Regions from separate parts of the Labrenzia sp. CP4 genome, predicted to be linked through region 1. Evidence: predicted binding sites of a transcription regulator. Region 1 holds the regulator's gene; each other region holds the start of a gene.
The links. The regulator PhoB, encoded in region 1, activates phosphate uptake and scavenging genes when phosphate is short. The targets are predictions, from matches to a motif close to TGTCATNNANCTGTCAT.
Positions count from the first base shown of each region.

Region 2: a site for PhoB is predicted at 2,108-2,124, ahead of ACP90_RS16215 (glycerophosphodiester phosphodiesterase family protein). Genes of this name have one in related genera too.
Region 3: a site for PhoB is predicted at 3,999-4,015, ahead of ACP90_RS18245 (DapH/DapD/GlmU-related protein). Genes of this name have one in related genera too.
Region 4: a site for PhoB is predicted at 4,115-4,131, ahead of ppk2 (polyphosphate kinase 2). Genes of this name have one in related genera too.

Region 1 covers NZ_CP011927.1:4,782,187-4,789,950, forward strand. The annotation lists gene ACP90_RS21900 (Hsp33 family molecular chaperone) at 1-644, opposite strand, end outside; gene argF (ornithine carbamoyltransferase) at 655-1,584, opposite strand; gene ACP90_RS21910 (aspartate aminotransferase family protein) at 1,584-2,780, opposite strand; gene ACP90_RS21915 (GcrA family cell cycle regulator) at 3,222-3,758, shown strand; gene phoB (phosphate regulon transcriptional regulator PhoB) at 4,084-4,785, opposite strand; gene phoU (phosphate signaling complex protein PhoU) at 4,866-5,561, opposite strand; gene pstB (phosphate ABC transporter ATP-binding protein PstB) at 5,593-6,354, opposite strand; gene pstA (phosphate ABC transporter permease PstA) at 6,402-7,754, opposite strand; gene pstC (phosphate ABC transporter permease subunit PstC) at 7,754-7,764, opposite strand, start outside.
Region 2 covers NZ_CP011927.1:3,511,024-3,518,787, reverse strand. The annotation lists gene ACP90_RS16230 (YceI family protein) at 1-556, opposite strand, end outside; gene ACP90_RS16225 (cytochrome b) at 580-1,164, opposite strand; gene ACP90_RS16220 (YceI family protein) at 1,217-1,801, opposite strand; gene ACP90_RS16215 (glycerophosphodiester phosphodiesterase family protein) at 2,225-2,944, shown strand; partial or broken gene ACP90_RS28915 (hypothetical protein) at 3,310-3,816, shown strand; gene ACP90_RS28785 (hypothetical protein) at 4,018-4,488, opposite strand; gene ACP90_RS16205 (FecR family protein) at 4,819-5,940, shown strand; gene ACP90_RS16200 (EAL domain-containing protein) at 5,970-7,764, shown strand, end outside.
Region 3 covers NZ_CP011927.1:3,966,439-3,974,202, reverse strand. The annotation lists gene ACP90_RS18270 (aminotransferase class V-fold PLP-dependent enzyme) at 1-565, shown strand, start outside; gene ACP90_RS18265 (class II glutamine amidotransferase) at 582-1,370, shown strand; gene ACP90_RS18260 (STAS/SEC14 domain-containing protein) at 1,469-1,840, opposite strand; gene ACP90_RS18255 (HD domain-containing protein) at 1,980-2,660, opposite strand; gene ACP90_RS18250 (helix-turn-helix transcriptional regulator) at 2,650-3,219, opposite strand; gene ACP90_RS18245 (DapH/DapD/GlmU-related protein) at 3,307-3,933, opposite strand; gene phnC (phosphonate ABC transporter ATP-binding protein) at 4,333-5,166, shown strand; gene phnD (phosphonate ABC transporter substrate-binding protein) at 5,225-6,139, shown strand; gene phnE (phosphonate ABC transporter, permease protein PhnE) at 6,322-7,170, shown strand; gene phnE (phosphonate ABC transporter, permease protein PhnE) at 7,182-7,764, shown strand, end outside.
Region 4 covers NZ_CP011927.1:630,225-637,988, forward strand. The annotation lists gene ACP90_RS03080 (acetyl/propionyl/methylcrotonyl-CoA carboxylase subunit alpha) at 1-411, opposite strand, end outside; gene ACP90_RS03085 (hypothetical protein) at 415-744, opposite strand; gene ACP90_RS03090 (O-acetyl-ADP-ribose deacetylase) at 734-1,255, opposite strand; gene ACP90_RS03095 (ASCH domain-containing protein) at 1,252-1,677, opposite strand; gene ACP90_RS03100 (carboxyl transferase domain-containing protein) at 1,682-3,289, opposite strand; gene ACP90_RS03105 (TetR/AcrR family transcriptional regulator) at 3,365-4,006, opposite strand; gene ppk2 (polyphosphate kinase 2) at 4,229-5,137, shown strand; gene ACP90_RS03115 (Gfo/Idh/MocA family oxidoreductase) at 5,402-6,409, shown strand; gene ACP90_RS03120 (MBL fold metallo-hydrolase) at 6,543-7,382, opposite strand; gene ACP90_RS03125 (helix-turn-helix domain-containing protein) at 7,479-7,764, shown strand, end outside.

The DNA.
Region 1 (7,764 bases):
TCAATGTCAGCCTGGCGCATGCGTTCCGGCGCTTCGGGCAGGAACTGAATCAGGATCCCGCCGGCTGTCCAGGTTTTCACGTGCCCCTCGCCTTCCTGGCGGGTGAACAGTTCACCAACACCAAGACGAACTTCTGTCGGGATCTGCTCGGATCGCTCGAAGTACCGGCGTGCGACTTCTTCCAGCGACACACCATCCAGCTCCACCAGTCCCTGGTAGCGCTGCATGTGCATTCCCTGGTCGATGGTCATCGCCAGATGTCCGTGCCCGAGAAGGGCCTCCTGCGTCGCCTTGCCGTCAGCTATCAGCGCTGCGACTTCAGCAGCATCGAAGGTTGCGCAGGCGCGGATTGCGTCGGGTGACTTGAAGTCGACGACCAGCATGGACACCGGCCCCTTCGTCTGCGTCTGCAGCGTGAAGCGACCGTCGAATTTCAGCGACGTTCCCAAGAGGCTGGTCAGAACGATCGCTTCCGCCAGCAGGCGCGAGACCGGTTCCGGATAGGCATGCCGGTCAAGAATTTTTTCCAGGACAGGACCAAGCGCGACCGCACGGCCGCGCACGTCGAGCCCTTCCACGGCAAAGGGCCGGACAGCGTCCAGCCCTGCAGGCGTAATGCCCAGTTCATCAAGATTAAGTGCCACTTGGCTTGCCTTATGCTGCGCCGAAGCACCAGGCCAGAATGCCCTTTTGGGCATGGAGCCGGTTTTCGGCTTCGTCAAACACAACGGAGTTGGGACCGTCCATGACGTCCGAGGTGACTTCCTCACCCCGGTGGGCCGGCAGGCAATGCATGAACAGGGCGTCCTGGTTTGCCTCAGCCATCAGGCGTTTGTTGACCTGATAGGCGCTGAGGAGGTTGTGACGCGATTCCGCATCGTCATCGCCCATGGACACCCAGCAGTCGGTCACGACACAGTCGGTCCCCTTGACTGCCTCATATGGGTCCGTCGTGACCTGAATGGAACCACCCTTGGCACGAGCAGTTTCAATCAGGTCCATTGGCGGCGCCAGTTCGCCCGGCGTCGCGATGCGCAATTCGAAATCGAAGCGCGGCGCGGCATGAATCCAGGAAGCCAGCACGTTGTTGCTGTCACCGGTCCAGGCAACGCTCTTGCCCTTGATCGAACCGCGATGCTCTTCAAAGGTCAACAGATCCGCCATGATCTGACAGGGATGCGAGAGCTTGGTTAGGCCGTTGATCACCGGCACCGTCGCATTTTCGGCAAGTTCGCGCAGGTCGTTGTGATCGAGGATGCGGATCATGATCGCGTCGACAAAGCGTGACAGGACCCGCGCCGTATCGGCGATTGTCTCGCCGCGGCCAAGCTGCATTTCCGCACCGGTCAGCATCAAGGTCTCGCCGCCAAGCTCGCGCATGCCGACATCGAAGGAAATGCGCGTACGGGTCGACGGTTGTTCGAAGATCATGGCCAGCACCTTGCCGGCCAGAGGACCCTGGCCGCGATGCACGCCGTTACGGCTCGACTTGATCTTCCGGCTGGTGTCCAGGATGGCGCGCAGTTCGTCGCCTTCGAAGTCCGTCAGATCCAGAAAGTTCCGGTAGGTTCCGTTTGCGGTCATCAGGCCGCTCCTTCCGCCAATTTCGCTTCCACGGCGACAGCAGCCTGTTCCAGGCGCTCGACAGCAATGGAAATTTCCTCTTCGCTCATGGTCAGCGGCGGCATGATGCGCACCACGTTATCGCCGGCAGGAACTGCCAGCAGACCGGCTTCACGGGCTGCAAGCACATAATCTGCCACCGGCACCACGCATTTCAGACCGAGCATCAGGCCGTTGCCGCGCACTTCGGCCAGAACGTCCGGATGACTATCCACCAGTCCGGCCAGCTTCTGCTTGAAGCTGAGCCCCTTCTGACGGACACCTTCCAGGAACCCGTCTTCCAGAACGACATCCAGAACGGCATTGCCGACTGCCATGGCCAGCGGATTGCCGCCAAAGGTGGTGCCATGGGTCCCGGGGGACAGCGCCGCTGCCGTTTCTGCCGTTGCAAGACATGCGCCCATCGGGAACCCGCCGCCGATACCCTTGGCGATTGCCATCAGGTCCGGTTCCACGCCCGCCCACTGGTGAGCGAACAGCTTGCCGGTCCGTCCGACACCGGTCTGGATCTCGTCGAAGATCAGCAGAATGCCGTTGTCATCACAGATCTTGCGCAGCGCACGCAGGAAATCGGCCGGAATTTCGCGGATCCCGCCCTCGCCCTGCACGGGCTCGATCGCGATCGCGGCCGTTTGCGGACCGATGGCATCTTTCAGCGCATCCAGGTCTCCTGCCGGCACCTGGTCGAAACCGGGAGCCTTCGGGCCAAAGCCTTCAAGATATTTCGCCTGGCCGCCAGCCGCGATGGTCGCGATGGTCCGGCCATGGAAAGCCCCTTCGAAGGTCACGATGTGGAACCGCTCGGGGTTGCCGTTGTCATAATGATGACGGCGCGCGCATTTGATGGCAGCTTCCATCGCTTCCGCGCCGGAATTCACGAACAGCACCTTGTCGGCAAAGGTTTCCGCGCACAGGCGCTGCGCCAGCCGTTCGCCATCCGGGATCTGGTGCAGGTTGGAGGTATGCCACAGCTTGGCTGCCTGATCCTTCAACGCCTTGACCAGATGCGGATGGGCATGACCGAGTGCGTTGACCGCGATGCCGGAACCGCAATCGAGGAATCGTCGGCCATCGGTGGTAACCAGCCAGACGCCTTCCCCATGATCGAAAGACAGGTTCGATCTTGCGTAATTTCCGAATAGTGCAGTCGCGGACATAACCTCGTTTGTCTCCTTTAAACGCCCCTGCTGTCCCCTGCGTCGCCCCGACGCCGGGCCGTCACCTTGAAAAGATGCCGAAGGGCCAAAACGCAACGTGCCGCCCCGATGAGGCGGCACGCAGCGGCTTTCTTATACACTGCCGGTACCATGCACTGTCAATGGAAATGGCGCACAAGACATTTCATGTGCCGCGGAGGGCGGATTTCATAAAATTCTCAATGACCTCGCCATAATTGGGGAAAAGTCGTTTCATCCCCAACTGGTTTGGGTCGAGTGGTTGCCTGACAAATTAACGTTATTGTAACCTCTCAGCAATCAGACACGAGATCTCGTGAGGCAAATCACCAAGAGGCACTAGATCTGCCAGCATTAAGCGTGCTTGCGCATGCTTAACACGGGGTTAATGGCCGCAGGACGGTCAAACTAAAGGGTGCGGCAATGAGTTGGACAAACGAACGAGTTGAGCTTCTCAAAAAGCTTTGGGGCGGCGGCTTGAGCGCAAGCCAGATCGCAGGCGAACTGGGTGGTGTTACCCGTAACGCCGTGATCGGCAAGGTGCACCGCCTTGGCCTGTCCGGCCGCGCCAAGTCCACCTCTTCAAGCGCCAAGCCGCGCCGGCCGCGCACCGCAGCTCCTGCAACGGGTGCAGCGCCGAAGAAACCGACGACGTCACATCCGCAGTCGATCGGCGCAACGGCCCTGAAAGCAGACATCTCGCCGGCTCCAGTGGTGGCTGCCAAGCCGCGCGTAGAGCCGATTGCGGAGCTCGTTCCGATCTCGCAGCGGGCTACCATCCTGACGCTGACCGAGCGGACCTGCAAATGGCCGATTGGCGACCCGGCAACCGACGACTTCTACTTCTGCGGCCGCCAGTCCGATGCCGGCGTCCCCTACTGCGCTCATCACTGCAAGATCGCGTATCAGCCGGTCGCCGACCGCCGCCGCGACCGCAAGACGATGGCTCAGGCAGGCTGATAGTCTCGCACCGAAGCAGTTCATGAGAAAGCCCGCCAATTTGGCGGGCTTTTTTGTTTGGGCCTTCCATTGACCAGATGTCCGACCCCGACCAATGACCTCCCACAGCTTAATCACGGCACCGATCCATGCCGTTTCCGCCCCATCAAATCAAACCTTGTTTGACCGCTCCGCCACGACAGGGACCGCAGGATCAGCCCCGACACCGACACAACTGATGGGGTAGTCGCAGAAGAGAACCTTGCTCCGCGAAAGGCACAAAACCGCTGAGAAACAAAAAGCCCGCTTGAAAGCGGGCTCCTTAATTCCATTCTGCAAGTTGCCCTCAGGCGGTGGCAGAGGTGAACTGGTCATTGAAGGCGTATCCGGCACCACGGACGGTACGGATAGGATCCTTCGCCTTGCCCTTGTTCAGAGCCTTGCGCAAGCGACCGACGTGAACATCGACAGTGCGTTCGTCCACGTAGACATCGTGACCCCAGACCCCATCCAGCAGTTGTTCGCGGGAGAAGACACGACCAGGCGATGTCATCAGGAATTCCAGCAGGCGGAATTCCGTCGGCCCCAGGTGTATTTCCTTGGTGTTGCGGCGAACGCGGTGCGTTTCGCGATCCAGTTCGATATCGCCGGATCGCAACATGCTGGACACCACTTCCGGGCTTGCCCGGCGCAGGATGGCGCGCACGCGGGCCATCAATTCCGGTACCGAGAAGGGCTTGACCACGTAGTCGTCGGCACCGGTCGACAGGCCGCGGATGCGCTCTGCTTCCTCACCGCGTGCCGTCAGCATGATGACCGGCAGGCGCTCGGTATCCTCGCGCGCCCGCAGGCGGCGGCACAGTTCAATTCCGGACAGGCCCGGCAGCATCCAGTCGAGCAGCAACAGGTCCGGCAGGCTTTCCCGCAGGCGGATTTCCGCCTCGTCACCCCGGACACAGGACTCGACCGAGTACCCTTCCGCTTCCAAATTGTATCTCAATAGAAGGCTGAGCGGTTCTTCGTCTTCAACGATGAGCACCTTCGGCATACATCTCGCTCCAATTACCGCAACCGGCGCCGAAGCGCCGGCCGTTAAGATCTTCTGCAAATCCGACGATTACCAGCGGGTCAGACCGCGCCTGTTTCGTCGACCTTTGCCCGGTCTTCCGGCAAACGCTCGCCAGTGACCATGTAGTAGACGTTCTCGGCGATATTCGTCGCGTGATCGCCGATGCGCTCGATGTTCTTTGCGCAGAACAAGAGATGGACGCACTGGGTAATGACCCGCGGGTCTTCCATCATGTAGGTCAGGAGTTCGCGAAAGATCGACGTGTAGATCGCGTCGACCTCGGCGTCGGCTTCCTGAACCCGGCGGGCGGCTTCCGCATCCTTCCGGGCGTAGGCATCCAGCACCTGCTTGAGCTGCGAAAGAGCGAGTTCCGTCATGTGCTCCACACCGATCGCAAGCTTCTTCGACTGCAAGTCGCTGTCGATGGCGATGACGCGCTTGGCAACGTTCTTTGCAAGATCGCCAACACGCTCCAGGTCATTGGCAATGCGCGTTGCGGCGGTGATTTCACGCAGGTCCTGCCCCATCGGCTGGCGGCGGACGATCAGCTCGATCAGCTTCACTTCAAGTTCGTTGTAAAGGCTGTCCAGCCGGACATCGCCCTTGATCGTCGCCTTGGCAAGCTCCAGATCCTGCGACACCAGCGCGGACACCGCATCGGCGAAAGCCTTTTCGGCAATACCACCCATTTCGGCAACCTTGCCGGCCATGGCCGTCAGTTCGTCATCGTAAGCCGAGACTGTATGTTCAGACATCCTGTGTCCCCTTCAGAAACCTAAAAAATGCTTAGCCGAAGCGGCCCGTAATATAGTCCTGCGTACGCTTGTCCTTCGGATTGGTAAAGATGTCCTCCGTCAGACCTTCTTCAACCAAAATACCCAGGTGGAAGAACGCGGTACGCTGAGACACACGGGCAGCCTGCTGCATCGAGTGGGTCACGATCACGATGGTGAAGTTTTCCCGCAGTTCGTCGATCAGCTCTTCCACCTTCGCGGTCGCGATGGGGTCGAGCGCCGAGCACGGTTCGTCCATCAGGATCACTTCCGGGCTGACGGCAATCGCGCGGGCAATGCACAGACGCTGCTGCTGACCACCCGACATGCCGGTGCCCGGCTCGTCCAGACGGTTTTTGACTTCTTCCCAAAGCCCGGCCTTCTGCAGGCTGGAGGCAACGATTTCATCAAGCTCGGACTTGTTGCGGGCCAGACCATGGATCCGCGGACCGTAGGCAATGTTGTCGTAGATCGACTTGGGAAACGGGTTCGGCTTCTGGAACACCATGCCGACCTTGGCGCGCAGCTGTACGGGATCGACCTTGGGATCGTAGATGTCCTCACCGTCGATCTTGATCGACCCTTCCACACGGCAGATGTCGATGGTGTCGTTCATGCGGTTGATCGTCCGCAGGAACGTCGACTTGCCACACCCGGACGGACCGATGAAGGCAGTCACGGACCTCGGCTGGATCTCGATGTCCACGTCCTTGATGGCGTGGGTATCGCCATAATAGACCTGCACCTTGTTCGCGGAAATTTTGCTGTCGGTCATGGTTTTCGCCTGTTCAAAATTCGGCATCTCGTTCATCGGAGCAATCCTTACCAGCGGCGTTCAAACCTGCGGCGCAGGATGATAGCGATAATGTTCATGGTCATGAGGAAGACCAGCAGCACGATGATCCCGCCCCAAGCGCGTTCATAGAAAGCCGGGTCGGCACGTTTCGCCCACTCGTAGATCTGGGCCGGCATGGCCGAGTTCGGAGAGAAGAAACCGGCAGCCACACCGTCCGGGAAATTGGAGGCGATGAAACCGACCATCCCGATCAGGAGCAGCGGAGCGGTTTCCCCAAGCGCCTGTGCCAGACCGATGATCGTGCCGGTCAGAATGCCCGGCATTGCCAGCGGCAGGACATGGTGGAAGATCGACTGCATCTTGGAGGCGCCAATGCCAAGGGCCGCATCGCGGATGCTCGGCGGAACGGCCTTCAAGGAGGCGCGGGTGGAGATGATGATCGTCGGAAGCGTCATCAGCGTCAGCACCAGACCACCGACCAGCGGTGCGGATTGCGGCAGATGCATGAACTGGATGAACACCGCCAGGCCGAGAATACCGAACACGATGGACGGAACGGCGGCCAGGTTCGAGATATTCACCTCGATCAGATCTGTGAACTTGTTCTGCGGAGCGAACTCTTCCAGGTAGATGGAAGCGGCCACGCCGATCGGCAGCGACAGGAACAGCACCACCAGCATCATGAACAGCGACCCGATCATGGACGCCCCGATGCCGGCCTGCTCCGGACGGCTGTCGGAAGCATCGGTTCCGGTGATGAAGGCCCAGTTGAAGCGCTTCTCCAGCATGCCGGCGGACTGCATCTGGTCAGCCAGATCCAGGTGTGCGGCATCCAGGTTCTTGTCTTCGGCAAGATCCTCGCGCTTGACGCGGCCCTTCAGGTAGCCGTCGACACGGGATGAGGCGATAAGCTCGAAGGTTACCGTCGAACCGATCTTGTCCGGGTTGGCAAGCGCAAAGTCACGGACCGTGGCGGCAGCACCCGACGAGAACAGCTTCTGCAGGTCTTTTGCCGACATGTCTGTGGTGATGTTTGCACCGGCGAGTTCCTTGGCAAAGGCGTCATCGATGATGGCCCGGTACTTGGACGTCTTGACCACCGACTTTTCCGCTTCAGCAATCTGCTCCTGATTGAGCGGGACATCCACCTTCAGGAAGGTCTGGCTGAAGGCGCCAAGGCCGTTGGAAAGGATTGCCCACAACAGCGCAACGAGGAAGAACAGGCCGATGCCGATGGCAATGATGCCGTAGAGCTTGAAGCGCGCTTCAGCGGCGTTGCGCTTTCTGGTCAGCGGATCGAGTTCGAGGATCGACGTGGTCTTGTGCGGGGTCGGAGCACTGGTCTTGCCCGACGGTGGCGTAAGGGTCGTGTCGGTCATTAGTCGTACT
Region 2 (7,764 bases), 1.3 Mb from region 1:
AGCGGATCGCCGTAAGATCCAGGGTGACGGTGACGATATCTCCGACCGTGTCGGTGCCGACCCCGCTGCCAAGCTGATAGTCGAGCCTGTTGACGATGGCCGTCCCCTTTGCTGTGGCGGTGTCGCCCGCGATGTCCAGGGTGAAATCCATCTCGACCGGCTGGGAAATTCCCTTTATGGAGAGCGTGCCCTGTGCCCGGTAGCTGTTGCCTTCGACAAGCTCGACAGTGTCGGACGTGAATTCGGCCGTCGGGAAGTCCCCGGCGTTGAACCAGTCCTTGCCAGGCAGGGTGCCGTCGAACTGGGCATTGCCGGTAGTGGCGCTCATCGGTTTGATTTCAGCACTGATCTTGGCGGTTTCAGGGGCCGCAGGATCAAAATCGATGTCTGCTTCCCACGACGCGAAGACGCCAGTCAGCGTGCCGCCGCCCTGTTTGACTTCAAAGCCGAGCTTGCTCTTGTCCGGATCGACTTTCCAGGTGTCGGCAAACGCCGGTGCGGTGAAGGTCGTCGCCGACAGGACTGCAACGGCATATGTAAAATGCTTCAATGTCATCTGCGGATTTCCAGTTCGTGTTGTCAGCTATCGGCCTTGGCGGGTGCGGTTGAAATCATGCGTTTCAACGTGGCGTCGCGGGCGATGAAGTGGTGTTTCAGCGCTGCTGCGACATGAACGGCAATCAGCGCGATCAACAGATAAGCCCCATATTCATGCAGCAGCTTGAAGAAAGTTTCCGCCTGTTCCTGCGAACCAAGCACACCTGGAACCGGCAGATGTGGCACTGGCCAGGTGTTGAACAGGATGGTCGGAATGCCCCACGGCGAAGCCGACACCATGAACCAGCCGGTCAGTGGCAGGGCAAACAGAAGCGCGTACAGGCCGACATGCCCAAGATGCGCCCCGACCTTTTCCAGCAGGTGCATGTTGTCAGGCAGTTTCGGCGAAGGGTTGAGAAGGCGCCAGACAAGACGGAGCACGGCAAGCGTCAGCACCACAAAGCCGATCGACTTGTGCAACTGATAGAGCTCAAAGGTTGCCTGTTCGGTTGGCGGAAGCTGGTGCATGTAGAGGCCGAGGCCAAGCATGCCGATGACCAAAACTGCCATCGTCCAATGGAACGCGATGGCAATTCTTCCATACCCGGTTGAAGTGTTGCGCAGCATGGCGGCTCCTGGAAAACGGAGGCCGGTCTGTCCGGCCTCCGAGGGTGTTCACTTAGTTGGTCGCGTCGGACTTCAGAGCTTCGGAATGGAAGGTCACGGTAATGTCGTCACCTACATAGGGAACATACATGTCCATTCCATAGTCGGAACGCTTCAGAACTGTGGAAACGGCAAAACCGGCAGCTTCCTTCTTCGCCATCGGGTGCTCACCAAGTGCAGTGACATCAACGGTCAGGGTCACCGGCTTGGTGATGTCCTTGATGGTCAGGTCGCCGGTCACTTCCAGCTGGTTGTCACCGGTCTTTTCGACCTTGGTGCTCTTGAAGGTCGCCTTCGGGAATTTTTCTGCGTCAAAGAAGTCCGCGCTCAGGAAGTGCGCGTTGCGCTCTGCCCAGAACGTGTCGAGGCTGCCGACGTCGATCGTGAATTCGATGGAGGAATTGGCAGGTGTGTCCTTGTCGATCAGCAGCGTGCCTTCCCATTCGCCGAAACGGCCTTCGGTCGTGGAGTAGCCAAGGTGGTTATAGGAGAAAGCCAGGTTGGCGTGGGACTTGTCGAAGTCGTAGGCCACCGGTTCGGCAAGGGCGGTGCCTGCGACGAGGGAAAGGGCAAGCGCAGAAGCTGCGAGACGGATCATGATCAAACCTCATAGATGTTACCAGAAGCGTTCGCTCATGAACGCTGCAGACTGGAACATAGGAAGAAAATTGTGCGGTGCAATTTGACTGACTGTTCGTAAATGCTGAACAATAATTCAGTTGATTTCTTCACCGTTAACTGTGTGGCTTTGGAAAGATTTTCAAGCGTCAGGGGGATAGAAAGTCGACCCTGCGGTATTGGGTGAGAATCGCGATAGAATTCCGAGACTGAAGTGAATTGTCCAGTCATTCAATTAAGGGGTGTTGCTACCGGTAAGCAACTGAAATTGCGAGGGAAGTTGCAGTGTCATCATTTCATCAAGAATTTCAGGCACCTGTTTCATCGACTTCCCTCTAGAGTGGCCGTTTGCCAGCCCTATCCAAGCTCCGGATATCACTCTGGAGACACAGGAGACCTAACCGTGAAACAAGCCGTCGTTGTGTGCCACCGCGGAGCCAGCCTTCAGGCTCCGGAAAACACGATTGCCTCGCTCGAGGGAGCAATTGCGCTTGGCGCCGAAGTTGTCGAGTTGGATGTTCGGCCGTCCAGGGATGGCATCCTCTACGTGATGCACGATGCAACTGTTGACCGGACGACGGATGGAAGTGGCCGAATTTCGGATATGACTTCCGACGAAATTGACCTTCTTGATGCAGGGAACTGGTTCAAGGAGACCTTCAAGGGCGAACGTGTTCCAAGGCTGGACACGTTTCTGGATACCTGCAAGGGCCGTATTGGCACCTATGTTGAGATCAAGGAAGGCGACCCTGCGGAAATTCGCGACATGCTGGCAGTCCGCGGCATGCTGAGTGACGCCTGGACGTTTTCGTTCGATCAGGCAATCCGCGCTGAAGCCCGTGCAAAGGTACCGGACCTGCGGCGCATGGTTCTTTACGCTCACGTTGGTTCGGTCGAGCGCGCCGTTGCCCAGGGTGCGCATATACTGGAATTCCATGAGGATGACCTGGAAGAGAATCTCATAAACGAGGCAAAGCAGGCCGGATTGATTACGCAGATGTTCTACGCCGGGTCTGAACGAGCCGTTTTCGAGAAAGCCGTGCGCTGCGGCGTCGAGCAAATGAACATCGACCAGGTCGAAATTTTCAAGTCCGTGGAAAAAGAGCTTTTGGCAACAGTCTGACGCTCCAGTGTGATGCAAATTGCACTGCGACGGAAATCATTGACTGGCGTGGCCGGGAACTTGCGGGTTCCTGGCCAATTTGTTTTGGATTGATTGAAAAAATATTTTGAGCCTCATACGTCATTTCGATCAGGGATCGCAAGTATCTATGATTGTGATTTTTCTCTAGTAATCCAAAAATACAATCTTAAATAGTTTTAATATTAAAATTTTATCTAATATGGGAAAAAGTTCGAAACGTTAGATGATAGAACAATTTTTACTAAAAGAATGAAATAAAAAGGTTTCCCATTTTAATTCAAGTCTTGTTAACGGGGGCGGAATAGCTTGCCGAGCTTCTGAGGCCGGGCCAAGAGAGGGCTCCCATGTCCAACAAAATAAACGTCAATCGCTCAGGTCAGGCCAGTTGCATGGCAGCAAAAGCTGATGACGTTGGACAGTTCTGGGGTCTCCGGATGCGGTTGGCAGCGTCGCTTCTGCTGGCTGCCCTTATGGCCTTCTGGTTTTCTCAAGAGGCATTGTCGCAAGACGCGGAGACAGGTGGCACGCCGTGGCACTGGTCGGTCGAACGCGTCAGCGGCCGGGTCATGGTGCAAACCCGTGCCGGCGAGACCTTTGCCGTCAAGCGTGGCATGACGGTGCGCAAGGGATGGAAGATCAAGACCGGCGGTGGGCGTGTAGTCATCAATCGGGGTGAAGAAACATTCGTTGTTTCTCCAAATTCTGTTGTGACGCTTGAGCCGAAGGGCGTGCTGATCAAGCGAATGGTCGTCTACCAGGACCGTGGTCAGGTAGATGTGGACGTAAAGCGCCGGTGGTATCGGCATTTCAAAGTAGAAACCCCTTTCCTTGCCGCTGTTGTCAAAGGAACTCAGTTCAGGGTTAAGGTCGGCAACAGGACTGCGTCGGTCAATGTGGGGCGGGGCGTTGTCGGTGTTCATGATTTTGCATCCGGAGACCGTGCCGACGTAGGCGCCGGTCAGGCGGCCGCCACCAACCCTTCGCGCCGCGTCGGTCTATCCGTCAGCGGGAAGAACAAGCCTGCGGTGCGTTCTGGCCCCAAACGGGCTCCTTCATTCGAAACACGCGTCGTGAAGAACGTGCCAGCTACCAAAGCTGAAGCAAGAGCTGCCAATGGCGGCAACCGGGGCAATGCTGGAGATTCCCGCTCGGGGAACAACGGCAATGGCAACTCCGGTGGCAATGGCAACGGCAACTCCGGTGGCAACGGGAATGGCAACTCCGGTGGCAACGGAAACGGTAATTCCGGCGGCAACGGAAACGGTAATTCCGGCGGCAACGGAAACGGTAATTCCGGTGGCAACGGAAACGGCAATTCCGGCGGCAATGGCAACGGCAATTCCGGTGGCAACGGCAACGGCAATTCCGGCGGCAACGGAAACGGCAATTCCGGCGGCAATGGCAACGGCAATTCCGGTGGCAACGGCAACGGCAATTCCGGCGGCAACGGCAATGGCAATTCCGGTGGCAACGGCAATGGCAATTCCGGTGGCAACGGAAATGGCAAGGGTCGGTAACGCCACTCCGTCTGCGAAAAGGTATCGCTCGGGATATTAAGTCTCGCTGCTGCTGAAGACGTTCCAGGAATATGACGACAAGCAATCCGTATTGGCGGATACAAGTCGTGGAGGTCGGGCTGGGTAACTCCGTATTTTACGGAAGATTACCTAGCTCCTTTCTGTTTTGAAGTAGTCGTTTATCGCAACTAGTGACGAGCATAGGCAATATTTTCCGCCTGTCTTCACGTTGGGTTAAACGCTGAAATGCTACACAGGATGTGTAGAACTCAATAAACCTGTCCGTGGGTTCTGCGCACGGCATTGACAGTCAGTCGTAACGTGTTGAAGAGCAAGATGAAAAAAGACGCTATGTATTCAGTCGAGCGGAAAGCAGGATCACTTCTGCGGGTCCTCTTGCTTGCAGCTCTGGTTCTGCTTCCTGCTACTGCGAATGCTTCGGACTGGGTTGTCAAACGTGTGTCCGGCATCGTTTATTTCGTTGCGCCTGGCGTGGAAGCTTTCCGTGTCAAAAAGGGCATGGTGTTTGAAAAAGGCTACACCATCGGAACCAGGGCAGGTGCCCGCGCTCTCATAGGCAGAGGCAGCGAAACCATCGCCGTTGGGCCGAACACCACCTTTGCCATGTCGGCATTTCGCAGCAATGGAGCAAAGACCACACTGCTGCAGAGAAAGGGGACGATCGAGGTCGATGTTGAAAAACGGCAGCAGCCGCATTTCACCGTCGAAACCCCGTTTTTTGCCGCTGTGGTGAAAGGTACGCGATTTGAGGTCAATGTCCAGGGCAAGCAGGCTCGCGTTTCCGTCGAACGAGGCGTTGTCGCTGTGGAAGATTTCGCCTCCGGCGACAGGGTGGACCTGACAGCCGGTCAGGCTGCAGCCAGTGCACCGTCAAACCGGGTTGGCTTGTCTGTGAGCGGTCGTACCAAACCGACCGTAAAACCTGGAGCCAAGCGCGCGCCTGCATTTGAAACACCGGCCGTGAAAAACGTGCCATCAAATGCAGCAGAAGCGAAATCGGCGAACTCGAACGGGAATGCCGGCAAAGGCAACAACAATTCCGGCGGCAATGGCAACGGCAACGGGAAATCCGGTGGCAACGGAAACGGTAATTCCGGTGGCAACGGTAACGGCAATTCCGGAGGCAATGGCAACGGGAATTCCGGTGGTAACGGTAACGGCAATTCCGGTGGTAACGGCAACGGGAATTCCGGTGGCAACGGAAATGGTAATTCCGGAAGCGGTAACAACAATTCCGGCGGCAACGGTAACGGCAATTCCGGTGGCAATGGTAACGGGAATTCCGGCAACGGAAACTCAGGCAATGGCAATTCCGGGAGCGGCAACAACAATGCCGGCGGAAACGGCAAAGGCAATTCCGGAAACGGAAACGGAAAAAAACAAGAACTGACGGTAATCAGGATACCGCAGGTGCAAGGCATTGCCTCTGACACCTGAAGTGCGGACTGAGAAAGTGGGCGGTGGGTGTGCTGATCGGAAGCTCTGAACAGCGGAAACGGATAGCGAGCGCGGTCTTGATCGTGGTCGGCGTGATCGCCGCCGTGGCTGTTCTGCGCACGGTTGCCCTGACCACGGCGTTCGATCGGTTTCTCTGGGAGTTTCGTTTCCATACGATCGAAAGACCGGTCTCCGGCGACATCGTGGTCGTGGATATCGATGCCAGAAGCCTGAATGAACTTGGCGTATGGCCATTGCCGCGCCGTCTTTATGCCGACCTGACAGATCATCTGGCTGAAGCGGGCGCCCGCGACATCGTATTCGACATCGATTTCAGCTCAACTTCCAATCCTGAAGATGACACGCTGTTTGCAGCCGCGATCGAGCGCGCCGGGAACGTCAGCCTTGCCACGTTCCTGCAAGCCGCTTCGGCTGAACAGGATGCCGGGCAAGTCGTCAACCAGCCGATCGAACAGTTTCTGAATGTAGCCTGGCCGGTCGTCGTCATGGTTCCGATGGAAACCGACAGCCGCATCTGGCGAAATCTGTACGGTTTCGAGATCAATGGGAATTCGGAGATCTCTGCCGCGGCTCTCCTGGGCGAGTACACCGGAGACGCAGCCGGAAGTTTCGGCATTGATTACAGCATCTCACTGGAACAGATGGAGCGGGTATCGCTTGTTGATGTCCTGAACAAGTCAGCGGCCCCAGGTCTGTTTCTGGACAAGAAGGTGATCGTCGGTGCAAGTGCGCAGGAGCTTCGAGACCTGTTTCCTGTTCCCGTCTACGATGTCTTGCCGGGAAGTATAATTCAGGCACTCGGGGCCGAAACGCTGTTGCAGAACAGGGCAATGGAAGTCAGGGGTGAGGGGATTGCGGTCCTTTGGGCACTTCTCGTCTTCTTCGCTCTGCTTTTGACGAAAATTGAAGGCTGGGCCCTCAAGATCAGCATTCTTGCGCTCTGCGCGATCATGTTTGAAATTGGTGCCATTGCCATCCAGAAGTCGGCTCCCGTCCTTGTGCCGACCGCAAGCTCGCATCTCATTCTGCTGTTGGCAGCCGCAAGTATCGTCTTGCGGGAACTGGGCTTTCACAAGCTTCTCTCACACATCGCCAACGTCAGACGCCGCAACAGCGAGCGTATGCTCGGACTTGTCTTCGACGACAGCTTTGATGCAATCGTTGTCGTTCAGAATGACGGTCGTGTCTCCGCTGCAAGCCAAATGGCCCGCTCATTGTTCCAAAGCGATGCTCTTGTCGGTAAGCCTGCCAGGAATGTACTGCCGCTGGAGCTGGTTGAAGAAGCTTTGTCAGTTCTTGCAGACCCTGGAAACCGTCAGCCGGTGGCCAAGATCCTGGACATGCGCCTTGACGACGGAAGACGCCGGTTTATCGAATATGTTGTCACGCGCTCTGAACGCACGATCGCGAAATCGAAGAAACTGCGCGATATGGAAACCGAAGCGGTCGCCTGTCTGACATGTCGGGATGTGACCGAAGAAAAGGAATCCGCGGAACGCCTTGCTTATCTCGCACGGTTCGATCCAAGCACCGGGCTTTTCAACCGGAACGGTTTTGAAGAAGAAGTTGCCGCAACGCTTAAGCTGGCTCGCGGCACGGGCCAGGAAGTATGCCTGGTTCAATTCGCGATTGCCAATTTCGATCAGATCGTTGCTTCGCTCGGATTTTCCTACGGTGACCAGCTTCGTGAAACGGTCGCGATGCGTCTGAAAAGCCATCTTTCCGCTCGCACGACATGGGCAGCCATTACAGCAGATGTTTTTGCAGGCGTATTTCGCTGTGAGCCGGATCAGGATCTGGCGC
Region 3 (7,764 bases), 820 kb from region 1:
CCGCGAGGAAGCCGGTACGCCGAACGTGATCGGCGATATCCGGGCGGCGCTCGCCTTTCTGGTCAAGGAAGCCATTGGGCAGCGGCTCATGGACGAGCGGAACGCCGCCTGGCGCGCCAAAGCGCTGGCGGTCTGGCGTGACAATCCGGCGATCGAGATCCTCGGAAACGACAAGGCCCGTCACGTGCTACCCGTGTTCTCGTTCCGTGTGAAGGATCTGGAACGCGGAGGCTATGTGCACCAGCAGCTCGTCACCCGCATGCTGTCGGACATCTATGGCATCCAGGCCCGTGGTGGCTGCGCCTGTGCCGGACCCTATGCCCATCGGTTGCTGGATATCGGTCCGGAACAGTCCGAAGCGTTGAGGGTCGGTATTCTTTCCGGTGAAGAACTGAAGAAACCCGGCTGGACACGGCTCAATTTTTCAGTGCTCATGACAGTAGACAAGGCGGACAAGATCATTGCCGCCGTCGAAGATCTGGCGCTGCATCCTTATCCGGCCGCGGATTACTACGCGTGCGATGAAACCACGGCCCGGTTCAAGGCCATGCAAGACGCTGCTTGAAGGACACCAAGTCGACATGTGCCGCTGGGCTGCCTGGAGCGGAGCTCCCAAATACCTGGAAGAAGTCATTTGCGATCCGGCGCATTCGCTGATCGACCAGAGCCGCAACGCGCTGTCCTGCAAGACATCGGTCAATGCCGACGGGTTCGGCGTTGCCTGGTACGGCGACCGGGACACTCCTTGTGTCTACAAGGACGTCCGGCCCGCCTGGTCGGATCCAAACCTGTTGCAGATCTCCAAGCACATCCGGTCTCGCCACTTCCTGGCACATGTGCGCGCCTCAACCGGAACGGCGACCACGCGGGACAACTGCCATCCGTTCACGTTCCAGCGCTGGACCTTCATGCATAACGGTCAGGTCGGCGGCTACGACAAGGTGAAGCGTCGCCTCGACAACATGATCCCGGACGACCTTTACCGCGACCGCATTGGCGGCACCGACAGCGAAAGTCTGTTTCTGGTCGCGCTCGCCTATGGACTCAATCTCCACCCGCGCGCGGCCATGGCGAGAGCTGTGTTCGAAGCAGAAGCCCTGTCCAAATACGCCGGAACGACGCCGCACATGCGTTTTGCTGCCGGCTGGTCGGATGGTGAAACGCTCTATGCCGCCCGCTATGCTTCGGACAACCTGGCGCCGACGCTCTATTACCGGGTGTATGACGACGGTGTGATGGTGGTGTCCGAACCGCTGGATGAAGCCCGCGGATGCTGGATGGAAGTGCCTCAGGGCCAGATGATCGAGGTCAGGGACGGGAAAGTGAACCAGGTTGCCTTCCTGAGTGATGAACAGCTCGCTGACGCCTGAGTTTCCGGACTGACCTGCCAGGGCTGACCTGCCAGAACTGAATTGTCAGATGAGGCTGGACGGCAGCCTCAGTGGCAGAAATCGCCGACGGCTTGGCCTCAGACCGGCGTTTCGATCCAGTGCCAGGCGATATCGATTTCATCCCGGTCGAAGTGCTTTTCCTGAATGCCGACCATCCGTGCAAACGTGGCGTCGATCGCAACGAGGGCGGCAAGCAGCTTGCTGTCCGTAACGATGGCGATCTTGTTGAGATGCTGCATGTTGGCAAGCACCCACCGGATGTCCGCCTTAGCGGCCTCGAAGGAAACGCCGACATGATCGCCAAGAACGACCAGAACGCTGATCTTGCCCTGATCTTCAATCATCTCCTCGGCCTTGGCGATCAGGTTCTTTTCCTGATCAATATCGATTTTTCCGGAAATCTCGACACCGAGAACGGCACCCTGGCTGCGGGGCAGAATGGTGTACATGCTGGTTCCTCCGGCAGTGACTGGACGGCACAACCAGAAGGGTAAACCCAAACACGAGAAATAAGAACCTGCCTGACCTTTTTTGCTGACCGCCCGGCAAGGCGCCAGGCACCCTTGAGCGGCAAAGTCTCTGGTGCAATCAGGCGATTTCCCGTCCTGCGCCCGTCATCATGGTGCGGGTCAGCTCGTCGACTTCGTCACGCAACTGGCGCGTGAGAGCACTGCAATCGGTGCGATCACGGCCGTAACCCAGGTTGAACTCATAAAATGAAGGTGCTTGCCTTGGCATCAGAACGTGCTGAAGCATGGTCTCCAGCTTGTCGAACGCCTTGGCAAGTCGGGCTTCAGAGGTTCGTGCCGCTGCATACTCATCCCAGAGGGAGGTCAGCTCGCCAGCCACGTCACCCGGCAGCGGTTCGCACAAGGTCAGAAAGTCCCGCCTCTCGCGTTCCTGTCGGTCGTCACCCGGCGACTGGAGTGGAGCGGGGACATCTCCGGAGATGGCTTCGCCCAGGTCATGCACAAGCGTCAGCTTCAGGAGTTTGAGCATGTCGATTTCTTTCAGCTCTGGTTCGAACAACAGAACCATCAAGGCTAGTCGCCAGCTATGTTCGGCAGTGCTCTCCGGCCTGCCGCCGGATGTCGAACCCGAGCGAAGCGTGTCCTTCAGCTGCTCTGCAGCCTGAAGGAAGTCCAGCAGGCCCGTCAGTCTGGTGTGGGAAATTTCAGGAAGATCGAGGGAAGGGGGCGTCTTTGTCATGGCGGCCAGATTATTGCGGGCCACCGCGCCAGACGAGTTACCGCATAATTTATGCGGCATCCTGTTCTTCACGGACCAGCCGCGCAAACCGTCCGTCTGACAGCGGCAGGCGCGAAATCCGGATGATGCTCTCCGGGATGGTCATTTCCGGGAAATCGACGTGTTCCGTTCGGTAGACAATGTCAGGAGCATCCGGCTCGAACCAGCCATAGTCGGTCAGTCTGTGCTCCGTTGCCCGGATGCCTTCGGACGCAAAACGCCATAGGGGCCGGTTCAGAAACTCGTTCACCGGTGCGCGCCATTCGCAGGCACGCGGTACGGATATGGCCAGCAGCCTGTGTGTGAGGTCGCAGACCAGATGCACGGGAACTGCGGACCGGGAGACAAGATCAAGCAGGGCCTTGTCGGCGGCGCTCTCCGGACGTGCCCTCAACAGACGGGTGATCTTCGCCCTGTCGCTGTCATCCAGTTGCGACTTGCCGCTCTCCCAGCGCGATATCCTCGTCTGCGAGACGCCAAGTTCATGCGCCAGAGCTTCTTGCTTGACCCGGTTCAGTACGCGCCAGCGCCGCAGCGACGGTCCAAGACTGCTTTCAAGAACGGCGGTTTCTGTTTGCATGGTGCAAGTGTAACGCGTCCCGGGAATTTTGTGCAGCGGGAAAAGAAGCACGGCTCACCTGAGCAGGTGTCCGCGCCACCTGCGGGATCAGCGATACTTCTCGATGAACGCGTCGATCGACAACTTGCGAAAATCGGGCAGCCGCTGCTTCAGCTCTTCATGGGACCAGTCCCACCAGGAGATATCGATCAGCGCCTGTTCCTGCTGTTCGGTAAAACGCCGTTTGATTTCCCTGGCGGCCACACCGCCAACAACGGTGTAGGGGGCGACATCCTTGGAAACGACTGCCCCGGCTGCAACAATAGCTCCGGTGCCGATCGAGACGCCGGCAAGCACCGTGACATTGTGGCCGATCCACACATCATGGCCAATGGTGACCCAGTCGTCCTTGCGCCACTGGAAGAAATCCGCGTCGTCCTCGCCAAGGTCATAGGCAGCAGCGCGGTAGGTGAAGTGGTGCTGGGAGGCGCGCCAGGTTGCGTGGTTTCCCGGATTGATGCGGACGCGTCGGGCGATGGAACAGAACTTGCCGATGGTCGACCAGACGACATCGCCTTCCTGAACGATATAGGAATAGTCCCCCATGCTGCTTTCGCGCATTTCCGTGCGTGCACCAACCTCGGTCCAGATGCCGAGATCACAATTCAGCACCCTGGCCTCCGGGTGAATGTTCGGGGCTTCGGTCAGGGAAGGCTTCTGGGTCGGGGCGGACATGGATGCTCCAAATAGCGTTGGAAGGAGTGCGGAAACGGTTTGTAGCCGTGTTGCTGGCACCGGTCGTGACGCTTTGATGACACTGGCGTGACTCCCATCACTTTTTTTGCATGCATCCACAGCGGTGAAAACGGCATTTGGCGGGTAGAAGCCTTGTATTTGAGCACTGATTTCCGAGTAAATTTCAGCCAGGCATGTGTGACGCCAAGGGGGCTCGGAAAGCGCTGAGAGCGCTGCGGAATTCCCGCTGGAGATGGTTGTTCTGCCGATGCTTCAGGCCGGGATGTCATTGATTTGTCATAAAATTTTGGGCTCCCCGACAAAGGAATGTCATTTTTCTGTAATGGTCCGGTGGCTCTTGTCGCGCAGCACGACGAACACAACGGACAGGGCTGGCGCGTGATTCAATTTCAGGAAGTCACCAAGACCTTCGGGTCTCGGACCGCGGTCAACAAAGTAAGTTTTAATATCGAAAAACCGCAGATGGTCGGGATCATCGGTCGGTCCGGTGCCGGCAAGTCAACCTTGCTGCGCATGATCAACCGGCTGACCCCTGCCAGCGCCGGACAGATCCTGTTCGATGGCCGGGACATTCTCAGCCTGAAAGGTGGCATGATGCGTCGCTGGCAGCGCGACTGCGCCATGGTGTTCCAGCAGTTCAACCTGGTGCCGCGCCTGGATGTTGTCACCAACGTCATGTTGGGGCGCCTCAACGGTCACGGCACCTTGAAGAGCCTCTTCAACATCTTCAGCCAGGAAGACGTCAATTCGGCGCTTGGTGCGCTCGACAGACTGGGCATTGCCCAGGAAGCCACCAAGCGGGCCGAGGAGCTGTCCGGTGGTCAGCAGCAGCGTGTTGCGATTGCCCGCGCTCTTATGCAGGACCCGCACATGATCCTGGCGGACGAGCCGATTGCCTCGCTCGATCCGATGAATGCCAAGATCGTCATGGATGCGCTGCGTGAAATTCACGAGCGCGACAACAAGATCGTCATCTGCAACCTGCACACGCTCGACACTGCCCGGACCTATTGCGACCGGGTGATTGGCATGCGCGACGGTTTCCTCGTGTTCGACGGGGCGCCGGAAGCGCTGACCACAGCCGTCGCACGCGAAATCTACGGTGCCGATGAGAGCTTTAACGAGGCGGCGACATCCACCGCCATCGATGCCGGCCAGTCCGGTTCCAGAGAATCCGCCGGTGCGATGACCCCGGCGGCAGCAGCGGTCTGATCCGGCTGCGCACCCGCTTAACGTCATCAAAATTGAGAACTCTCGGGGAGTGTCCCAAATGAAACTCGTTGCTAAAGTTGCTGCGCTTGCTGCCGTCAGCATGATCGCTCTGAATGCTTCTGTTGCCGGTGCAGCGGAAATCACGGAATTCCGTATCGGCCTGCTCGGCGGCGAAAATGCTTCCGACCGTCTGCGTGCCAACGAATGCCTGCGCGAAAAGACCGAGGAACTGCTCGGCGTTCCGACAAAGCTGTTTGCTCCGGCAGACTACAACGGCGTTATCGAAGGCCTGCTCGGCGGTAACCTCGACATGGCCTGGCTCGGTGCTTCCGGCTACGCAAAAGTCTTCCTGACCGACCCGGAAGCCGTTGAGCCGGTTCTGGTCAAGGTCAACAACGACGGCAGCTACGGCTACTACTCCATCGGTTTTGCCCGCGTCGACAGCGAGATCAACTCCCTGGAAGACATGAAGGGCAAGACCTTCGGCTTCGGCGATCCGAACTCCACGTCCGGTTACCTGATCCCGTCCATCGAAATCCCGAAACTCGGCTACTCCATGAAGCCGGGTGAGTATTTCTCCGACGTCGTCTTCACCGGCGGTCACGAGCAGACCATCGTTGCCGTATTCAACGGCGACATCGCCGGCGGTGTGACCTGGGCTGATGGTCTCGGCGAATGGGAAGACGGCTACAATTCCGGCGCTCTGCGCAAGGCAACCGATGCGGGTCTGGTCGACATGACCGAGATCAAGGAAATCTGGCGTTCGCCGGTGATCCCGGAAGGCCCGGTTGTCCTGTCCAAGAAGCTGCCGGACGACATCAAGGCAAAGATGACCGAGCTGATGGCCAACCTCGTCAAGGAAGACAAGGAATGTGGTTACGGCGTGATGGCCGGTGAAGCACGCGGCTTCGAACCGATCACCCATGCGGCTTACGAGTCCATCGTCGCTGCCCGTAAGGCAAAGAGCGAGTAATCGGAACTTCCGATCTCCGCGCGGGCCGGTCTCCGGCCCGCGTTTTCTCAAGTATCGGCCAGCGGAATCGACTTTCCGCCAGAAGTGGCTCCACAGGGCGAGGATCGCCAGGTTTCGAAGAGTTGATCCAGCTAAGCCACCCCGCTTCGGATGAAGTGAGCATCAAGTAAAGGTCCCAAACAATGGCTGTTGCCGCACTCGAGCAGGAAATCCTGTCCATGCGCAAACGCCGCCAGCTCTATTCGTTGATAGGGTTGCTGCTGGTCGTAGCGGTTCTGGTCTCCGGTTATTCGAAATCCAATTCGATGAATTCCGGTGGATTTATTCAGGGTCTTTCCAAATTCTTCGACTATCCGGGCGAGATCGTCGTAGAAGCCTTTGAAGCCGGTCCGGCCTTTTTCTCGCTGATGCTGCAGTTCGTTCCGGCCATGCTGGAAACCTTGAACATTGCCGCGGTTGCGACCCTTCTGGGCGGCGCGATGGCGGTGGTGCTGGCCATGGCCTCCACACGCAATGTCGACAGCTGGGGACCGTTGATCCCGGTGGTTCGCCGCATCATGGACATCACACGTGCCTTTCCCGAACTGATCATTGCGCTGTTCCTGATCTTCGTACTCGGCTCCAGCCCTGTACCAGCCATGATCGCTGTTGCGTTTCATACCGCAGGTGCGCTCGGCAAACTCTTTTCCGAAGTGAACGAGAACATCGACCGCAAGCCCATCGAGGGCCTGTCGGCCTGTGGGGCCAGCTGGCTGCAACGCATCCGGTTTGCGGTGCTGCCCCAGGTGGCGCCGAACTATCTCAGCTATTTCCTACTGCGCCTTGAAATCAATGTGCGTGCTTCTGCCATTCTCGGCTTCGTTGGCGCTGGCGGCATCGGCCAGGAACTTCGCCGCACGATCGGCTGGGGCAAGGGTGCAGGCGATGAAACCGCCGCTATCTTCGTCCTTCTGTTCATAACCATCATGGCCATCGACCAACTGTCGTCCTATCTGCGCGGCAAGCTGGTCGGGTCCGGCCGGGCGCATTGAGGGGAAATCTCATGACCGTCGATACGCTCGAAACACCTGTCACCCAGGCTCTGGTCTGGAACCAGGTCCGCCGGCGCGCATGGCTCACTGTCGTCGTGCCGCTCGCGATCTTCACCTACCTCGTTTACACGTGGTTCGCCTTCGGGGTGCCGGAACTGCTCTCTCGTGCCCAGCCGGAACGGGCGGTGATCCTGGCAACGGATAGCGTCGCCTACAAAGTTCACGTCACAAAGAGCTTCCGGGACAACGAGTTCGAAGTTGCGATCGAAGGCGAGCGCACCGCTACCTACGACAACGCCAAGGTGCCTGACTGGGTGCAGCTCAGCGGCGAAAATGGTGTGGTTGACCTCGGCGATGGCTACAAGGTCGAGATCGATGGCAGGACAGCCCTGTTCACCATCCCGGGCTATGGCGTGGTGGAGGGCACCGCGACTGCCGATGGTGTCGAAACGGTTCTGCCGGCAAGGCCGGCACCGGACTGGATCAAGATCGACCCGCGCAAGCTCGATGTGCGCCCGACCCTTGATCGGCGCCTTCAGGTCACCAAGACGAAGATCGAGGTTCACAACTATTTCGGGGGTTGGGAGAACTTCT
Region 4 (7,764 bases), 1.8 Mb from region 1:
CTCGCCATGATATCCAGGCACCACAGGCACACCGGCCTTTTCCATCAGCGCCTTGGCGGCATCCTTCAGGCCCATGGCGCGGATGGAAGAGGCGCTCGGGCCGATGAAGGCTATGCCGGCCCTGTCGAGGACGTCGACGAAATCCGGATTTTCCGACAGAAAGCCGTAGCCCGGATGCACGGCTTCGGCGCCACTCAGCTTGCAGGCTTCGATGATCTTGTCAGCCTTCAGATAGCTTTTCGAGACCGGTGCCGGTCCAATACGGAAAGCCTCGTCGGCCATGGCAACGTGCTTGGCCCTGGCGTCCGCATCGGAATAGACCGCAACGGTCTTGATGCCGAGCTTCTTGGCCGTTGCCATCACCCGGCAGGCAATCTCGCCGCGGTTGGCAATGAGGATCTTCTTGAACATTTCTCAGTTCTCCTCCCAGGGAGTGACTAGTGCGCCGGGGGTATCGGCAGTTCGGTCCGGAGCAAGATCCGGCATATGTTGTATGGGCAGCTCGCTGAACACCGTGATGGAGTTCCGGCTTCCGTCGGCAAGGAGTGCGCTTCGTCCGGTTGCCAGCACGCTCACCTTCAGGCCGCCGACGGAGAGGGTGTCACCCTTGTCGATATTGCCTTCGTCGAGCGCAACCAGGATGGCCGTCAGGGGCTGCGTCAGCTGTATGTCGGGATGCTGGTCACGGAACGCTGCTTCGATATCCGGGCCGCATTCCACCATCGAGCGGACTTCACCCTTCATGAGGTTTCCTCCCGAGTGCGGCCAGAAGATGGGCATGGCTTGCCTCGTCGAAGGCAACCAGTGTGACGGTTTCGACTTCCGGCAGGTCCTCCAGAACCCGTTTGACAGTTTCCACCGCGACCGACGCGGCGCCGCCGGCCGGATAGCCGTAAATGCCGGTGGAAATGGCCGGGAAGGCTATGCTTCTGAAGCCGGTTTCTGCCGCAAGACGCAGGCTCGTTTCATAACAGGAGGCAAGAAGGTCCGCTTCGCCCGACGTGCCGCCTTTCCAGACGGGGCCGACCGTGTGGATGACGTGGCGGGCGGGCAGGCGGTAGCCACTGGTGATCTTTGCATCGCCTGTTTCACAGCCGTTAAGCGTCCTGCATTCGGCCAGGAGCTCCGGACCTGCCGCACGGTGGATCGCCCCGTCGACACCACCGCCGCCGAGCAGCGACGAGTTGGCCGCGTTGACGATGGCATCCACGTCGAGCCGGGTGATGTCGCCGATGTGTGTCTCGATCCTGCTCACGGCTTGAGCTCCGGCTGCAGATCTTCAACAACCTTGAAACGCTCGCAGACAAGGTCCATTTCCGGGTCAAATCCACCGTTGCGTTCAAAGAAGACCTGATGGTCCCTGCGCCAGCCGGCGAGGTCATCATTCTCGCCTTCCGCCAGGGCGAAGTCTTCCCCGACATCGCAGAAGCGCACGACGGACACTTCCAGTGTTTCGATCACCAGCGCGGGGGTGTCGTCCCAGTTCAGTGCAATGTCCCGCCGTCCATGAACGGGCAGGACCTCACCACCGTCCTCATAGCTCTGCAAGGCGCCGCATGTAGCGGTTTTCCTGCCGGCGCGGACAAGGGCGATGAGCTGGGCACACAGGTCCGCATTGTCGCCGAACTTGAAGGTTTCGGCGCCGGGGTATCTTGCTTTCAGCTCGTCGATGGACATCGGATCACATCCTGAAGAGACCGAAGCGCGTGTCTTCGATCGGGGCGTTGAGGGCTGCCGACAGGGAAAGGCCCAGAATGTCCCGGGTCTTGCGCGGGTCGACAATGCCATCGTCCCAGAGCCGGGCAGTCGCGTAAAGCGGGTGACCCTGCTGTTCGAACTGATCGATGATCGGTTGCTTGAAGGTTTTTTCCTCATCCGCCGGCCAGCTGCCACCCTTGCGCTCGATACCGTCGCGGCGGACGGTGGCAAGCACGCCGGCGGCCTGTTCGCCGCCCATGACCGAAATGCGGGAATTGGGCCAGGTCCACAGGAAGCGCGGCGAATAGGCCCGGCCGCACATGCCGTAGTTGCCGGCACCGAAGGAGCCGCCCACCAGCATGGTGATCTTCGGGACCGAGGTGGTGGCGACCGCCGTCACCAGCTTGGCGCCGTCCTTGGCAATGCCGCCGCTTTCATATTTGCGGCCGACCATGAAGCCGGTGATGTTCTGCAGGAACACCAGCGGAACCTTGCGCTGGGAGCAGAGCTCGACGAAGTGGGCCCCTTTCACCGCGCTTTCGGAAAACAGAACGCCGTTGTTGGCGATGATGCCGACCGGCATGCCATGGATATGGGCGAAGCCGCAGACCAGTGTGGTGCCGTAGCGGGCCTTGAATTCATCGAAGCGCGATCCGTCGACGGTGCGGGCGATCACTTCGCGGATGTCGTAGGGCGTTTTCAGATCGGCCGGAACGACACCGAGGATTTCGTCCGGATCGTAGAGCGGGTCTTCCGGGGTCTGCAGCGCGACGGATGGGGTCTTGGTGCGGTTGAGGCTGGCGATGGCGCGGCGGGCGAGGGCGAGTGCGTGGGCATCGTCGCGGGCCAGATGATCGGCAACACCGGACAGGCGTGTGTGAACATCGCCGCCGCCGAGATCTTCCGCAGATACTTCCTCGCCGGTGGCGGCCTTCACCAAAGGCGGACCGGCCAGGAAGATGGTGCCCTGGTTCTTGACGATGATGGTCTCGTCCGACATGGCCGGCACATAAGCGCCGCCCGCGGTGCAGGAGCCCATGACGACCGCGATCTGGGCGATGCCTTTTGCCGACATGTTGGCCTGGTTGAAGAAGATGCGGCCAAAGTGGTCGCGGTCCGGGAAGACCTCGTCCTGGTTGGGCAGGTTGGCGCCGCCGCTGTCGACCAGATAGATACAGGGTAGATTGTTTTCCGAGGCAATTTCCTGAGCGCGCAGGTGTTTCTTGACCGACATCGGATAATAGGTGCCGCCTTTGACGGTCGCGTCATTGGCGAGGATCATCACCTCGCGGCCTTCAACCCGGCCGATGCCCGCGATCATGCCGGCGGCGGGAGCCGCGCCCTCATACATCTCGTGGGCGGCCAGCATGCCGACTTCCAGGAAGGGTGAGCCGGGATCGAGCAGGCGGGAGACGCGTTCGCGCGGCAGGATCTTGCCGCGGGACACATGACGCTGTCGGGCGGTCTCGCCACCACCGTCCAGGGCTGTCTGGGCTGCTGCCTTGACGGTGTCCATGGCCGCTTCGTGGGCGGCGCGGTTTGCTGCAAACTGTTCGCTTCTCGGCGATAGGCTCGATTTCAGGATGCTCATGTCACCCGGTCTCCCTTGGATCAACCTTGTGGACGGTCGATTGAGTTCAGTTGCTTGCTCCCCACGCGTCCGGTTTCACGCCTGAGGGGCCAGAATGTGTTGGTTCCCCGGCGCAACGGCCTTGCGCGCCAGGTCCAGGTAAATCTCTTCGATATCCAGTTTCGACAGGCGGCCGCCTGGGCGGTACCAGCTCGGAATGCCAGTCAGCATGGCGATGATCGCGCGGGTGGCGACCCTCGGTTCGCGTACGCTGTAGCGGCCTTCAGCGGAGCCGGTTTCCAGAATACCCGTCAGGATGCCCTCGTAGCGACGGCGCTCGGCTTCGACGATGTCGAAGTTGTCCGGTTCGAGATTGCGCAGTTCCATGTAGGAAATGAACACCTCGTCCGCCCGTTCCAGGTGATAGCGGATGTGAAAGCGGACAAAACGCTCCAGCGGGTCCATGTCAGCCGGAAAAGCCGCTTCGTCCCAAGCGGCAAGGAGTTCGCCCATGTGGGCGAGCATCAGGTCCTTCAGGATGTCCTGCTTGGTCGGGAAATGGTTGTAGAGCGCGCCTGGCTGAACGCCGACATCGGCGGCGATTTCGCGCATGGAGACAGCGGCATAACCGTTGGCGGCAAAGCGTTTCAAGGCTGCCTTGCGCACACGTGCGGCAGTCTCCTGGCCTTTCGCGCCCGTTCTGGATCGGCTTTGCGGTCTTGCGGCTGCACTTGCCATCTTGTTTCTCCCTGCTGCAAAAAATAAATGAACGTTCGTTCATTTGCAAGGCTAATTTGAGTGCGAAAGCGTTGCTGCTAGAAAGAATGACAGGGGAACAGGCGCGACTGTCAAAAAACTTTCATGGATAACCTGTTCACAGTCCTTGGGCATTCTGCGTCCGGTTGAATGCGCTGACGAACCTGGGCGTACCTCCGGGATGTATTTCAAAGGAACCGATTGATGACCGAAGAAAGTGCAAAAACCTGGGTTGAAGCGGAATGGGCAGACAGCCTGGACGAAGAGCTGGAGATGGAGATCGACGATTTTCTCGTCGCCAAGGATCTCGCCTTCATCTCCGCGAAGAAGCACAAGTCGACCATCGACCGGAACACCTATTTCCACGAGTTGCTGCGTCTGCAGGCCGAACTGGTGAAGCTGCAGGACTGGGTGCAGCATACCGGTGAGAAGATCGTGATCATCTTCGAGGGGCGCGACGCCGCCGGCAAGGGCGGGGTCATCAAGCGCATCGCGCAAAGGCTCAATCCGCGTGTCGCCCGTGTGGTGGCGCTGCCCGCACCAACCGACCGTGAAAAGACCCAGTGGTACTTCCAGCGCTACGTGCCGCATCTGCCGGCCGCCGGCGAAATGGTGCTGTTCGATCGCTCCTGGTACAACCGCTCCGGCGTCGAGCGCGTCATGGGCTTTGCCAGCGATAGCCAGGTGGAGGAGTTCTTCCACGATGTACCGGAATTCGAACGCATGATCGTGCGCTCCGGTGTGCGGCTGATCAAATACTGGTTCTCCATCACGGATGAAGAACAGCAGCTCCGCTTCCTGATGCGCATCCACGATCCGCTGAAGCAGTGGAAACTGTCGCCGATGGATCTGGAATCCCGCGTGCGCTGGGAGGATTACACCAAGGCCAAGGAAGAAACCTTCGAGCGGACCAATATTCCCGAAGCACCCTGGTTCATCGTGGAAGGCAACGACAAGAAGCAGGCGCGCCTCAACTGCATCAGCCACCTCCTGTCGATGATCCCTTACGAAGATATCCCGCACGACCCGATCAAGCTGCCGGAACGGGTCTACAATTCCGATTATGAGCGAAAAGTCCTGCCGGAACATCTCTACGTGCCGGAGAAATTCTGAGCCGGGACAATGCTCCCTTCACGGGCGCGGCGCTGCTATGTGAAATCGCGGTGAAAGACCTTCGATGTCTCCCCGGATCTCCGCTACGCTTGTCCGGGGGGGCGAGTTTGGTGTGACTGCTGCCTGCGTCCAGCCGATGAGGCCGGTTTCAAATCAGCTTTTCACCAGCGAGCAGGCCTTTCTCCGGCCTTTCTGCCCTTGCAGAGTTAAATCGTTTTATGTCATCTGGCGTGCGTACCTCAAAATCATGGGAAGGATGCCGGCATGACGGAAAAGACTATCAGGTGGGGGATCGTTTCGACCGCGAAAATCGGTCTTGATAAGGTCATTCCGGGCATCCAGCGGTCGAAGACCGGCACCGCCTATGCGATTGCTTCGCGAGATCTCGACCGGGCAAAGGAAGCAGCGAGGGGTCTCGGCATCGAGAAGGCCTACGGATCATACGAGGAGCTGCTCGCAGATCCGGAGATCGACGCGATCTACAATCCGCTGCCCAACCATATGCATGTGCCCGTGACGATCCAGGCGGTGAACGCGGGCAAGCACGTGCTTTGCGAAAAGCCGGTCGCGCTGAATGCCGACGAGGCAAAACAGCTTCTGGACCTGCCGAAGGACAAGCTGGTTGCCGAAGGCTTCATGGTTCGGGCGCACCCGCAATGGATCAAGGCGCGCGAGATCGTGCGGTCCGGCGATCTGGGGGAGCTGAAGGCGATCCAGACCTTCTTCAGCTACTACAACGATGACCCGGGCAACATCCGCAACAAGGCGGATATCGGCGGGGGTGCGCTGCTTGACATCGGTTGCTACACGATGCTGGCCGGCCGGTATTTCTTCGATGCCGAACCTCAGCGGGTCGTTTCGCTGATCGACCGGGATCCCGCCTTCGGCACCGACCGCATGACCAGTGCCCTGCTCGACTTCGGCAACAACCGGCATCTCAACTTCACCGTCTCGACCCAGCTGACGCCTTATCAGCGCATTCATCTGGTCGGTACGAAGAAGCGGCTGGAAATCGTCATTCCGTTCAACGCGCCGCAGGGCGAAGCTGTTCAGATCCGGCTTGACGACGGTTCGCTGCTCGGCGATGCGGCGATGCAGTCGGATATCATCGCGCCTTGCGATCAATATGCCGAACTGGCGGATGTGTTTGGCCGGGCGATCACCGGTGAAGCGCCACTGCCTTATGGTGCGGAAGACGCCGTCCAGAACATGAAGATCCTCGACGCTATCTTCGCGTCGGCCGAAAAGGATGGCTGGGTCAGTATCGGCTAAGCCGTTCGCACACCCTGCCTGCCACAAAGCCAGGTCCCGGCCTCGAGCCGGGACTTGTTTTTTGAGGAGACCGCGGCGGAAAGGCCTGCGCAACCACGAAAGGACTTGGCGTGGTTGAAAAGTCGCCTTGTGTTCAAATCTCCACAAAAGCGAAACCGTTGTCGCGTGTTTCCAGATATCCGAACCTGTCGGTAGACAGGTGGGTCGCGGCAAAGGGAATCCTGTCTGCCGACAGCCTGTCGAACAGAGCCCTTCTTGTTTTTACGGCCAGATCCGGGTCGCTGTCGAGCGCATAACGGACATCCGGATTGGCAAATTGCAGCGCATCGGACACCACGACATCCGCGAGCAGAATGGCTTCCTTGTTGCCTGAAGAAAGGTGCAAGGCCTGATGACCAGGGGTGTGGCCGGGCGCTGAAAGCAGGGTGATGCCATCGCCGATGTCGGCATCGCCACGATGAAGCCGCAGCTGATTGCCGACCGGTTTCGCAAGCGCCTGAATGAGACCCACCAGCGGCCGTTTGTCTTCCGGTACGGAGGTCAGCAGGGCCTCGTCGGTCCAGAAATCCCACTCGGCTGCCTGAACGTGGATCTCTGCATTCGGGAAGAGACTGCCGCCGTTCAGTGACAGTCCGCCGATATGATCGGCATGCATGTGGGTAATGACGATATCGGTCACCGCTGCGCGCTCTTCGGTCTTTTCCGGAGCCTGCCAGGTCAGCGTGCCGCTGGCCGGAAATCGTTCCTTCAGATATTCGCCCGAACCGGCGTCGACCAGGATCTTGCGGGTGCCGGTCTCAATCAACCAGGTATTGGCGCCAAAGCGTGTGCTCGGGCTGACGGCGTCCTGTTCGGTCTGTGTCACGTTGGAAAAATAGGCTGCGGGAATATCGAGATAGCCGTCCGACAGGGCCGTGACGGTCAGGTTGCCTCGTGCAAGACGGGATGCAGATTTATCGAGAGTGTCGAGCATAGGGGTCTCCATGTGTTTGTACTTTGGAGAAACCTAGCTTCGAGCATCTTTCGGGGCGATTGGCGCAAATGACAAAGAATGTGCTAAATCAGCCAAATGGATCAATCGCTGTCGATCGCCATTCTCGCTTATCCGGGATCCCTGAAATCCGCTGTCTACGGGCTCCAGGATATTCTGGGCCATGCGGCGCGGATCAGCGATACCGGGATGAAACTGGATCTGTTGGAAGATTTTTCTGCGGCAGTGGACCGATATGACGCGGTAGTCCTGCCGCCCTCGGCAGGAACGGTGCGTCTGGAAGAGGTTCCGGCTCTTCCTGCTTTTCTGCAGCATTTGCACGGTCGCGGCGCTGTTGTCTGTTCGGCTTGTACCGGGCTGACGT